One region of the Streptacidiphilus albus JL83 genome, then DNA from elsewhere that is predicted to be linked to it. Evidence: riboswitches for the same ligand, from Rfam matches in the RefSeq annotation. Region 1 holds a riboswitch; the other holds the start of a gene.
The links. A riboswitch is a leader RNA that binds a small molecule or an ion and turns the genes downstream of it on or off. The one in region 1 is predicted to bind glycine.

Region 1 (5,299 bases):
TGCAGTTCGAGGACACCGGCGAGATCCTTCCCGACGGCCGCGTGATCGCCCCGCACCGGGCCCTCGCCGAAGTCGCCTGACCCCGACGCCCGCAAGCGACGACGCGGGGCCGCCACCGGTGCACCGGTGGCGGCCCCGCGTCGCGCTGCCGCGATCACTCCCCGTAGGACTCCAGCGGCGGGCAGGAGCAGACCAGGTTGCGGTCGCCGAAGGCGCCGTCGATCCGGCGCACCGGCGGCCAGTACTTCGCCGCCGGGTTGACCCCGGCCGGGAAGACCGCCTCCTGGCGGGAGTACGGGTGCTCCCACTCGCCCGCGAGCAGCGCGGCCGTGTGCGGGGCGTGGTGCAGCGGGTTGTCGTCGGCCGGCCACTCGCCCGCGCCGACCCGGTCGATCTCGCCGCGGATCGCGATCATCGCCTCGCAGAAGCGGTCGATCTCGCCGAGGTCCTCGCTCTCGGTCGGCTCGATCATCAGCGTCCCGGCGACCGGGAACGACATCGTCGGCGCGTGGAAGCCGTAGTCGATCAGGCGCTTGGCGACGTCGTCGACGCTCACGCCGGCCGTCTTGGCCAGCGGCCGGACGTCGATGATGCACTCGTGCGCGACCAGCCCGGCCGGCCCGGTGTAGAGCACCGGGAAGTACGGCGCGAGCCGCTTGGCGATGTAGTTGGCGCTGAGCACCGCGACCTGGGTGGCGTGCTTCAGGCCCTCGCCGCCCATCAGCCGGACGTAGGACCAGGAGATCGGCAGGATCGCCGCCGAGCCCCAGGGCGCGGCAGAGATCGGACCGACCCCGGTCTCCGGGCCGGCCGTCGGCTGCAGCGGGTGGTTCGGCAGGTAGGGCGCGAGGTGCGCGCGCACCGCGACCGGGCCGACGCCGGGGCCGCCGCCGCCGTGCGGGATGCAGAAGGTCTTGTGCAGGTTGAGGTGCGAGACGTCGCCGCCGAAGTGGCCCGGCTTGGCCAGCCCGACCATGGCGTTCAGGTTGGCGCCGTCGACGTAGACCTGGCCGCCGGCCTCGTGCACGGCGGCGCAGATGTCGCCGATGTTCTCCTCGAACACGCCGTGGGTGGAGGGGTAGGTGACCATCAGCACCGACAGCTGGTCGCGGTACTGCTCGATCTTGGCGTGCAGGTCCTCGACGTCCACGTCGCCGTCGGCGAGGGTCTTCACGACCACCACCCGCATCCCGGCCATGACCGCGCTGGCGGCGTTGGTGCCGTGCGCGGAGGAGGGGATCAGGCAGACGGTCCGCTCGGTGTCGCCGTTGGCCTGGTGGTAGGCGCGGACCGCGAGCAGGCCGGCCAGCTCGCCCTGGGAGCCGGCGTTGGGCTGGAGGCTGACCTTGTCGTAGCCGGTGACCTCGGCCAGCCGCTGCTCCAGCTCGTGGATCAGCGTGAGGTAGCCCTCGGCCTGCTCCACCGGGGCGAAGGGGTGGACCTGGGCGAACTCGGGCCAGGTGATGGACTCCATCTCCGTGGTCGCGTTCAGCTTCATGGTGCAGGAGCCCAGCGGGATCATGCCCCGGTCCAGCGCGTAGTCCTTGTCGGAGAGGCTGCGCAGGTAGCGCAGCATCCCGGTCTCGGAGCGGTGGGTGTGGAACACCGGGTGGGTGAGGAACTCGTCGCTGCGGAGCAGCGCCTCCGGCAGCCGGAGCCCGGCCGCCTCGGCCAGGCGGTCGACGTCGGCGACGGCCGGGACGCCGAAGGCGGCCCAGACGGCGGCCAGGTCGGCGCGGGTGGTGGTCTCGTCGCAGGCGGCGGAGACCAGGTCGGCGTCGACCAGCCGCAGGTTGACCCCGCCCTGGCGGGCGGCCTCGACGACCTCGGCGGCCCGGCCCGGGACCCGGGCGGTCACGGTGTCGAAGAAGGAGTCGTGGACGATCTCGGTGCCGCCCGCCCGCAGGCCCTCGGCCAGCGTCGCGGCGTAGCGGTGGGTGCGGGCGGCGATCGCGGTCAGGCCGTCCGGGCCGTGGTAGACGGCGTACATCGACGCCATCACCGCGAGCAGCACCTGCGCGGTGCAGATGTTGCTGGTGGCCTTCTCGCGGCGGATGTGCTGCTCGCGGGTCTGCAGGGCGAGCCGGTAGGCGCGGTTGCCGTCGGCGTCGACGGAGACGCCGACCAGTCGGCCGGGCAGGCTGCGGGCGTACTCGGTGCGGACCGCCATGTAGCCGGCGTGCGGTCCGCCGAAGCCCATCGGGACGCCGAAGCGCTGGGTGGTGCCGACCGCGATGTCCGCGCCCAGCTCGCCGGGCGAGGTGAGCAGGGTGAGCGCGAGCAGGTCGGCGGCGACGGCGACGACCGCGCCCAGGCCGTGCGCCTGGTCGATCAGCGGCTTGAGGTCGCGGACGACGCCGGAGGCGCCGGGGTACTGCAGCAGCACGCCGAAGACGCCGCGCTCGACCAGCTCGGCCGGGATGCCCTCGGAGAGGTCGGCGACCACGGTCTCGATGCCCTGCGGCACGGCGCGGGTGTGGATCACGGCCGCGGTCTGCGGCAGGGTGTCGGCGTCGATGACGAAGACGCCGCCCTTGACCTTGCCCATCCGGCGGGCCAGCGAGACCGCCTCGGCGGCGGCGGTGCCCTCGTCCAGCAGCGAGGCGCCGGAGGTGGGCAGCCCGGTGAGGTCGGAGACCACCGTCTGGAAGTTGATCAGCGCCTCCAGCCGGCCCTGGGAGATCTCCGGCTGGTAGGGGGTGTACGCGGTGTACCAGGAGGGGTTCTCCAGCACGTTGCGGAGGATCACCGGCGGGGTGAAGGTGCCGTAGTAGCCCAGGCCGATCATCGGGCGCAGCACCTGGTTGCGGTCGGCGAGGGTGCGCAGCTCGGCCAGCACCTCGGCCTCGGAGCGGGCGGAGGGCAGGTCCAGCGCCTCCAGGCTGCGGATCGCGGCCGGCACGGCGGCGGCGGTGAGCTCGTCGAGCGTGGAGTAGCCCACGCTCGCCAGCATCTTGGCCTGGGCGTCGGCGTCGGGGCCGATGTGCCGGTTCTCGAAGGGACTGGACTGCTCGAGTCCGGCGAGGGGTGAAGTCAGGGGTGAGGTCAGGGGTGACGTCATGGCGGGCTTGCCTCCTGGTCGGACCCGGGTGGCACGTGTGGTGTGCCGGGACGACCTCCCCCTCTGTCATCTGAACCTGAGAGCTTCACCGGCGCCCGCGGGCACCGGCTTTCACCGTCGGTGAGGACGCGTCCCGATGGTCCGGGACGGCCCTGCTTTCCAGAGCGACCTTGCGCACGCGGTACGGGGGCCTGAGAGATTCCGGGGAGGATTTGCTCCTTCGGCGCCGCGCCTGGCGCGGACTCTCCCGCGCGCGCTCTACGGTCACTGGCCAGGCTACCAGCGCGGAAGGCTGAAGCACGCGCCTCCCCGGTGCCCCGTTCGGCCCAGCGACACACCCGGTCGGCCGGTCAGCACTCGACAAAGTGATCTTTGTGGACTTTTGTATGACTTGACCGTATTTTCCCTGCGTGCCTGTGCGAGCGGGGATGTCTTCCCGCCGTGAGGAGTGGACGACCCGTGCAGACCGAGATCGACCCCAGGGACCTGATCGGCCACAAGGCAGTGGACCGCAACGGCGACAAGATCGGAACCATCGACGAGGTGTACCTCGACGACGCCACCGGCGAGCCGGAGTGGGCCGCCGTCCGGACCGGCCTCTTCGGCCGCGACGCCTTCGTGCCGCTGACCACCAGTGAGTTCGTCAGCGACGAGCTGCGGGTGCCCTACGAGAAGTCACAGGTCAAGGACTCCCCCGACTTCGGCGCGGGCCAGCACCTGTCGCCCGCCCAGGAACTCCAGCTCTACCGCTACTACGGTCTGGAGCTGCCGGCCGGGGACGCCCGCGGCAACGGCTCCGGCTCCGGCTCCGGCTCCGGCTCCGGCAACGGCTCCGGCACGGGAACCGGCACGGGAACCGGCGCCAACACGGGCACCGGCACCGCCGCCGCAGCGCCCGCGGCCGGCGCCGGGGCCGCCGTACCGGCCGCCGCCGTGACCGCTGCCGCCGCTGCCACCGCGGCCGCCTCCGCCGGGTCGAAGCCCGCGCCCGCGCCGACCGCGGAGTCCACCCAGCCGATGCCGGTGGTCGACGCTCCCCCCGCCACTCCGAGCAGCAGGACGGCCGCCTTCATGACCAGCCCCCAGCCCGCGCAGCAGCTGCAGCCGCCGCAGGCCCAGCCGCTCCAGGCCCAGCCGCTGCCGACCGCGCAGGCGCAGCCCCGGGTGCAGACCCCGCCGACGCCGCCGGTGACGATCACCCGGCCGGTCCCGGACCCGCTGACCGACCCGCTGCCCGGCCAGGCCACCGGCACCACCGCGGCCGGGACCTCGGTCCCGGAGCCGATCGAGTTCGTCTGCCGCGAGGAGCGGCTGGACATCACGACCGAGTGGAGCGTGCTGGGCCACGCCCGGCTGCGGAAGTACGTCACCACCGAGCAGGTCGAACGCCGGGTCCCGGTGATCCGTGAGCGGATCCGGGTCGAGCGGGTGCCGGTCGGCGCCGACGAGCGGGAGCAGCTGACGGACCAGGAGATCTCCGAGAGCACCGAGGAGGTCACCCTGCACGAGGAGCGCGTCGTCGTCCGCAAGGCGGTGGTGCCGGTCGAGCGGATCCGCCTGGTGACCGAGCGCTTCACCGAGGAGCAGATCGTCCGGGACGAGCTGCACCGCGAGCACATCCAGGTGCAGGACAGCACCCGGCTGGCCGGGCCGACCGCGGTGCCCGGCAATGGCGGGCCCGGCATGGGCGGCCCCGGCGTGGGAGGCCCCGGTGTCGGCGGCGCCCCGCAGCAGGCCCCGGGCAGTGCTCCGGGCGCCGCTCCCGGCAGCGCCCCGGCCGGCCGGCCCGAGCCGTTCCCGCGCTCCGGAGACACCGGCCACGCGATCGGCGCCTGAGGCGCCCGGACCGCACGCCGCCGCTCCCCGGTCAGGGCAGCGGCGGCGGCGTCGCGTCCGGAGCCCTTCCGGTCAGCGGCAGCGGATCGGCGCCGCTGAGCGCCGGGTCCTCCACCGCGAAGGTGTGGACCCGGCCGCGCACCGGTCCGGGCACCTCGAAGCGCACCGTCACCCGGCCCACCCGCTGCCCTGCACCCAGCCGTGGCCGTACTCCTCGTGCTCCACGTCCTGTCCGGGATGCCAGCGCCGGGCCGGTGCGGCCCCGGGGGGAAGGCCCTCGGCTCCCCCGGCCCGCCGTAGGCGGCCTCGGTCCCCCGGTGCCGTCCTGGGCCGGGTCCTCGCCCGCGGCCCGGCCCTTCCTCCCCACCGCCGTCCCGCCTCGGCGGCCTCGGCGGCCTCAGC
Region 2 (5,299 bases), 5.0 Mb from region 1:
GGTTCAGAACCGTCATGGTGTTCTTCCTCGGAGAGGTCTGGAGTGCTCAGGCGCCGGTGTGGGCGGAGTACTCGTCGGCGGTCAGCAGGCCCTCGGGCGTGCCGTCGAGGCGGATCTTGAACAGCCAGCCCTCGGTGAAGGAAGCGGAGTTGACCAGCGACGGGTCGTCCACCACGGCCTGGTTCGCCTCGACGACCTCGCCGGTCGCGGGGGAGTACAGGTCGCTGACCGACTTGGTCGACTCCAGCTCACCGCAGGTCTCGCCCGCGGTCACGGTGTCGCCGACCTCGGGAAGCTGCACGTAGACCACGTCACCGAGCGCGTTGGCGGCGAAGGCGGTGATGCCCACGGTCGACACGCCGTCCTCGGCGGTCGTCAGCCACTCGTGTTCCTTGCTGTACGTGAGGTGCTGGGGGTTGCTCATGGTGTCGATTCTCCAGGATGAGGTACGGGAACGGCGAAACGGGTCGCCCACCGTCCAGGTGGTGGACGGCGGCGGGGGAGCGGCGCTGCGGTGGGTCAGCGGGCGCGCTTGTAGAACGGCAGGGCGACGACCCCGACCGGCTCGTGGCTGCCGCGGACGTCCACGGCGACGGTGCTGCCCGGCTCGGCGTGCGCGGCGTCCACATAGGCCATCGCGATCGGCTTGCCCAGCGTCGGCGAGGGCGCGCCGGAGGTGATCGAGCCGATGACGGTGCCGTCGGTCGCCGACACCACGTCCATCCCGGCACGCGGCACCCGGCGTCCGGGCGAGACCAGGCCGACCAGGACCCGCGGCGGCTGGGCGGCGGCCTCGGCGGCGGCCTTCTCCAGCGCCACCCGGCCGACGAAGTCCCCGCCGTTGGTGGTCTTGTCGAAGCGGACGACCCGGCCCAGGCCGGCGTCGAAGGGGGTGAGCGAGGTGGTCAGCTCGTGGCCGTAGAGCGGCATGCCGGCCTCCAGCCGCAGGGTGTCGCGGCAGGACAGCCCGCAGGGGACCAGTCCGGACCCGGCGCCCGCCGCCGTCAGGGCCTCCCAGAGCGCCACCGCGTCACCGGGCGCGACGAACAGCTCGAAGCCGTCCTCGCCGGTGTAGCCGGTGCGGGCGAGAAGTGCCGGGCGGCCGGCCACGGTGGTCGGCAGGGCGGTGTAGTACTTCAGCGCCGGCAGGTCGGCCTCGGTGAGCGGGGCGAGGATGCCGGTCGCCTCCGGGCCCTGGATCGCGATCAGCGCGTAGGCGTCGCGGTCGTCGCGGACCACGGCGTCGAAGCCGGCCGCGCGCTCGGTCAGCGCGTCCAGGACCACCTGGGCGTTGGAGGCGTTGGCGACGACCAGGAACTCGGTCTCGCCGGTGCGGTAGACGATCAGGTCGTCCAGGATGCCGCCGTCCGGGGCACAGATCATGGTGTAGCGGGCGCGGTTCACGCCCAGCGCGGAGACGAAGCCGACCAGCGCGTGGTCGAGCAGCTCGCCCGCCTGGGGGCCGGTGAGGGTGATCTCGCCCATGTGGGAGAGGTCGAACAGGCCGGCCCGGTTGCGGACGGCGAGGTGCTCCTCGCGCTCGCTGCCGTAGCGCAGCGGCATGTCCCAGCCGGCGAAGTCGGTCATGGTGGCGCCCAGGGCGCGGTGCACGGCGTCCAGCGCGGTGAGGCGCAAGGGCGCAGCGGCGGTCGAATCGGGGGACGACATGGAAAGGACTCCTCGGTGCTCTCGGACAGGCGCATGCAGGGCATGCCGCAGCGGGGCTCTCCCCCTCTGTCGCTGCAACCTGAGAGCTTCACCGGGCGCCCGCCGGAGAACGGGGACGCGCGGCTTGCACCGTTGGTGGGCCTGCCCCGGGCGTACGCCCGCGGTCGACCACTTTCCAGATGTGCCTCGCCCGTGCGGTAGCTGTGCCTGAGAGTTTCCGGGGAGGGCTTGCTCCTTCGGCGCCGACTGCAACCCCGCTCCCGCCGGGGGAGGTGGGGCTGGCCTGGCTCTCCCGCGCGGGTTCGAACGGCCGGTGTGAAGTTGTTGGGCACGCTCATCATGGCATGGAGCGCGGGCCGGTCGCAGGGGCGCGTCGCCCGCCCGCCCGGCGAAGGTGTCCCGCGCCGCAGTGACAGCCGCGGTGACGGCCGTAGTGACATACATCGCGTCCGTCCCCTGCGGCCGGGTCGCGGTCGTTATCCTGCGAGGAGGTCACGTCGGAGAACGGTGGTAGGGACGATGCAGCACCCGGTGATTCCGGCGCAGAGCGCGACCGGCGGCTGGCCCGCCAACGAGCTGGAGCAGGTGCTCACCAGCGCCGTCGGCGACCCGGGCGCGACACCGCGGGTGGTCGAGGTGCTGCGCCGCAGCCACGTCTGGCTGCCGCTGCCCGGCGGACCCACCCGCGACGGTTCGACGCTGGACCTGCCGACGACCGAGCTGGCCGGCCAGCCCTTCGTGCCGGTGTTCAGCTCCGAGGAGCAGTTCCGGCTGATCGCCGGCGACCTGCCGTTCGCGGTGGCGCCGGTGTGCGAGCTGGCCGAGGGGATGCCGCTGGGCGTCGGGATCGTGGTCAACCCGGAGGGCGCGGTCGGGATCCCGATTCCGGCGGGCGGGGTGCCCCAGCTGCGCGGCGCCACCGACGCCCGCGCGGCGGCCGAGCCGAGGGCCGCCTTCGCCGCCCGGCTGGGGCTGCGGGTGCCCGAGGCGCACGAGGACCCGGTGGAGTTCCTGGTCGCGGCGATCGGTGAACTCTCGGTCACGCCCGTGGTGCTGACGGCCCGCCGGGCGCTGGTCCAGGTCGAGCAGGACCGGGAGAAGCTGTTCGTCGGGGTGGAGCTGGCCCGCGCCGAGGTCCAGGACCAGCAGGCCGCCAACCTGGCCCTGGGCCGGGCGCTGGGCGCGGTGCCGCTGCCCTGGGAGGTCGGGATCGTGCTGCTGAACGTGGTCGACGACCCGCTCGCGGACTGGATGCTGACCTCGGTCCAGCCGTTCTTCGCCCGTGCCTAGCGGGATAGGCTGAGCTGTTCGAAAGGGAGCAGGCCGAGACGGGCGCGCGGGGAGAGGGCGGCAGAGTGGTCCAGGCAGGCGGCGGGGGCGCCATCGAGCGGGCGCTGCTGGAGGTGGCTCCGGGGCGCTTCGACACGTACGAGGCACTGCTGGGCGCTCTCGGCGAGGGCCAGGTGTGGATGCTGCTCTGGTTCGGCGAGGCCGGTCGGCCGGACGCCCAGTACGGGAACATGGAGGTCGGCGGCTTCGGCTACGCGCCGTGCGTGACCTCGGCCGAGCAGCTCGCGGCGAGCGGCTGGTCCCGGGCGCACCAGGTGGGCAGCGGGCGTGAGGTCGCCGCCGCGCTCTACCGGGAGCGCTGGGGCCTGTGGCTGAACCCGCACCAGCCCGGCGGCGGGGTCGGCGTGCCCTGGGCGGACCTGCGCCGGGTCGCGGGCGGCCTGGACCGGCTGCCGGCCGGTCCGCTGCAGATCGGCGAGCCGGAGGTGCGGGCCGACGGCTTCTACGCGGCGCTGGCGCAGTCGGCGCAGGCGACGCCGGTGGTGCGCTCGCTGCGCCGGGCCTGGGTCCGTCCGGCCTGGGGCGAGCCGTACCTGGTGATCGGACTCGACCTCTTCGACTCCGGACCGGCCGCGGTGGAGTCGGTGCGGCTGATGATGGAGCACTCGCTGGGCTCCGCCCCGGCCGGGGTGGCGGTCTCGACGGTGGCGATGTCCGATCCGTATGATCCGGTGGCGCTGTGGCTCCAGGTGCGCGCGGCGCCGTTCTACGACCGTGCTGTCCAGTACTGACGCTCCTGCCCCTTGCGTCCGTTTCGTAGTAGGACGTCCGGTGCCTGCCGTCCCGCGCCGCCCGGGTCGCGGGCCGAATAATGCTGTGCCGTGGGCCCATCCGGACCGTACCCGAACGGTCGGCGAGAGGTGACGCTCAGTCAATTGCGCTCACTGTGACACTCGTAGCAGTGGTGTCAAGAACGCGCTGGCCTGCCGTGAAGCGTTTCCGCAGCCTGGACGGCACTCCCGGGTCCAGGTAACAGTCGTGTGAATTGATGTATTCGCATATCTCGGCCATGCATCGAAGCAGATCACAGTTGGGCATCCATTGCCCTTCAGGGGTGGCGGATCTGCTTCCCGCTGTTGAAGAGTGACGCCTCAACGACGCGCCCCGGGCGCGGAGTAACGCCGTGTCGAGGGGTCGCCGTCACATCCGACGGGCCGGTCCCGCGGCACTCGCGGGCTGGGCGGAACACCTCCGCGCAGGCCGGGGTGCCGAGGCGCGGCAGCGGAAGTTCTGGGCCTGTTCCGAGTATGACAATTACCTTCCGAACGCCGGACAATCAGACGCAGCATCGCGGGTTCATCGCGCCACGGATCGTTCGTACCACTGCACTTGGCACCATCAGTGAGACTGCTAGGGAGTCAACACGCCATGTCTGCGCCACTAGAGGTCACTGGATCAGCCGACGAGGCAGGGCCGGACGACGGCGCGCCCACAACTGCGGGCAAGGGGATCGAGGGCCGCTCGCTCGGCCGGATCGCCTGGACCCGGCTGCGCCGCGACAAGGTCGCCATGGCCGGTGGCATCGTGGTCGCCCTGCTGGTGCTGCTCGCGGTGCTGGCCAAGCCGATCGAGTCCCTCTTCGGACTGCACCCCAACGCCTTCCACCAGAACCTGATCGACCCGGTGCTGCTCAAGCCCACCGGCTCCTTCGGCGGCATGAGCTTGGCCCACCCGCTGGGCGTGGAACCGCAGTTCGGGCGCGACCTGCTGTCCCGGGTGATCGAGGGCTCCTGGGTCTCGCTGGCGGTGGCCTTCGGCGCGACCATCCTCTCCAACGTCATCGGCATCGTCCTCGGCGTCGCCGCCGGTTACTACGGCGGCTGGGTCGACTCGGTGGTCAGCCGGCTGATGGACATCTTCCTGGCCTTCCCGCTGCTGCTGTTCGCCATCGCGCTCTCCGCCTCGCTGCAGAACGGGGCCTTCGGGCTGACCGGGCTGCCGCTGGAGATCAGCGTCCTGATCTTCGTCATCGGCTTCTTCAACTGGCCCTACATGGGCCGGATCGTGCGCGGCCAGACGCTCTCGCTGAAGCAGCGCGAGTTCGTCGAGGCCGCCCGCAGCCTCGGCGCCCGCGGCCCGTACATCCTGTTCAAGGAGCTGCTGCCGAACCTGGTCGCCCCGATCATCGTCTACTCGACGCTGCTGATCCCGACCAACATCCTCTTCGAGTCGGCGCTGAGCTTCCTCGGCGTGGGCATCGAGCCGCCGCAGGCCTCCTGGGGCGGGATGCTCAGCGAGGCGGTCCCGTTCTACAGCGCCGACCCCGAGTTCATGCTCGTGC

Region 2: it holds a riboswitch for glycine, as region 1 does, so the genes downstream of both, gcvT (glycine cleavage system aminomethyltransferase GcvT) here and gcvP (aminomethyl-transferring glycine dehydrogenase) in region 1, are expected to answer to the same signal.

The regions. Positions count from the first base shown of each region.
Region 1 is NZ_JQML01000001.1:1,138,473-1,143,771, forward strand. Features, by position in the region: gene BS75_RS04930 (DUF5999 family protein) at 1-80, shown strand, start outside; gene gcvP (aminomethyl-transferring glycine dehydrogenase) at 155-3,061, opposite strand; glycine riboswitch at 3,118-3,229, opposite strand; glycine riboswitch at 3,231-3,321, opposite strand; gene BS75_RS45515 (PRC and DUF2382 domain-containing protein) at 3,521-4,897, shown strand; partial or broken gene BS75_RS43195 (DNA polymerase IV) at 4,929-5,299, opposite strand, start outside.
Region 2 is NZ_JQML01000001.1:6,093,187-6,098,485, forward strand. Features, by position in the region: gene glyA (serine hydroxymethyltransferase) at 1-16, opposite strand, end outside; gene gcvH (glycine cleavage system protein GcvH) at 47-424, opposite strand; gene gcvT (glycine cleavage system aminomethyltransferase GcvT) at 520-1,668, opposite strand; glycine riboswitch at 1,854-1,973, opposite strand; gene BS75_RS26655 (enhanced serine sensitivity protein SseB C-terminal domain-containing protein) at 2,188-2,958, shown strand; gene BS75_RS26660 (enhanced serine sensitivity protein SseB C-terminal domain-containing protein) at 3,024-3,749, shown strand; gene BS75_RS26665 (ABC transporter permease) at 4,387-5,299, shown strand, end outside.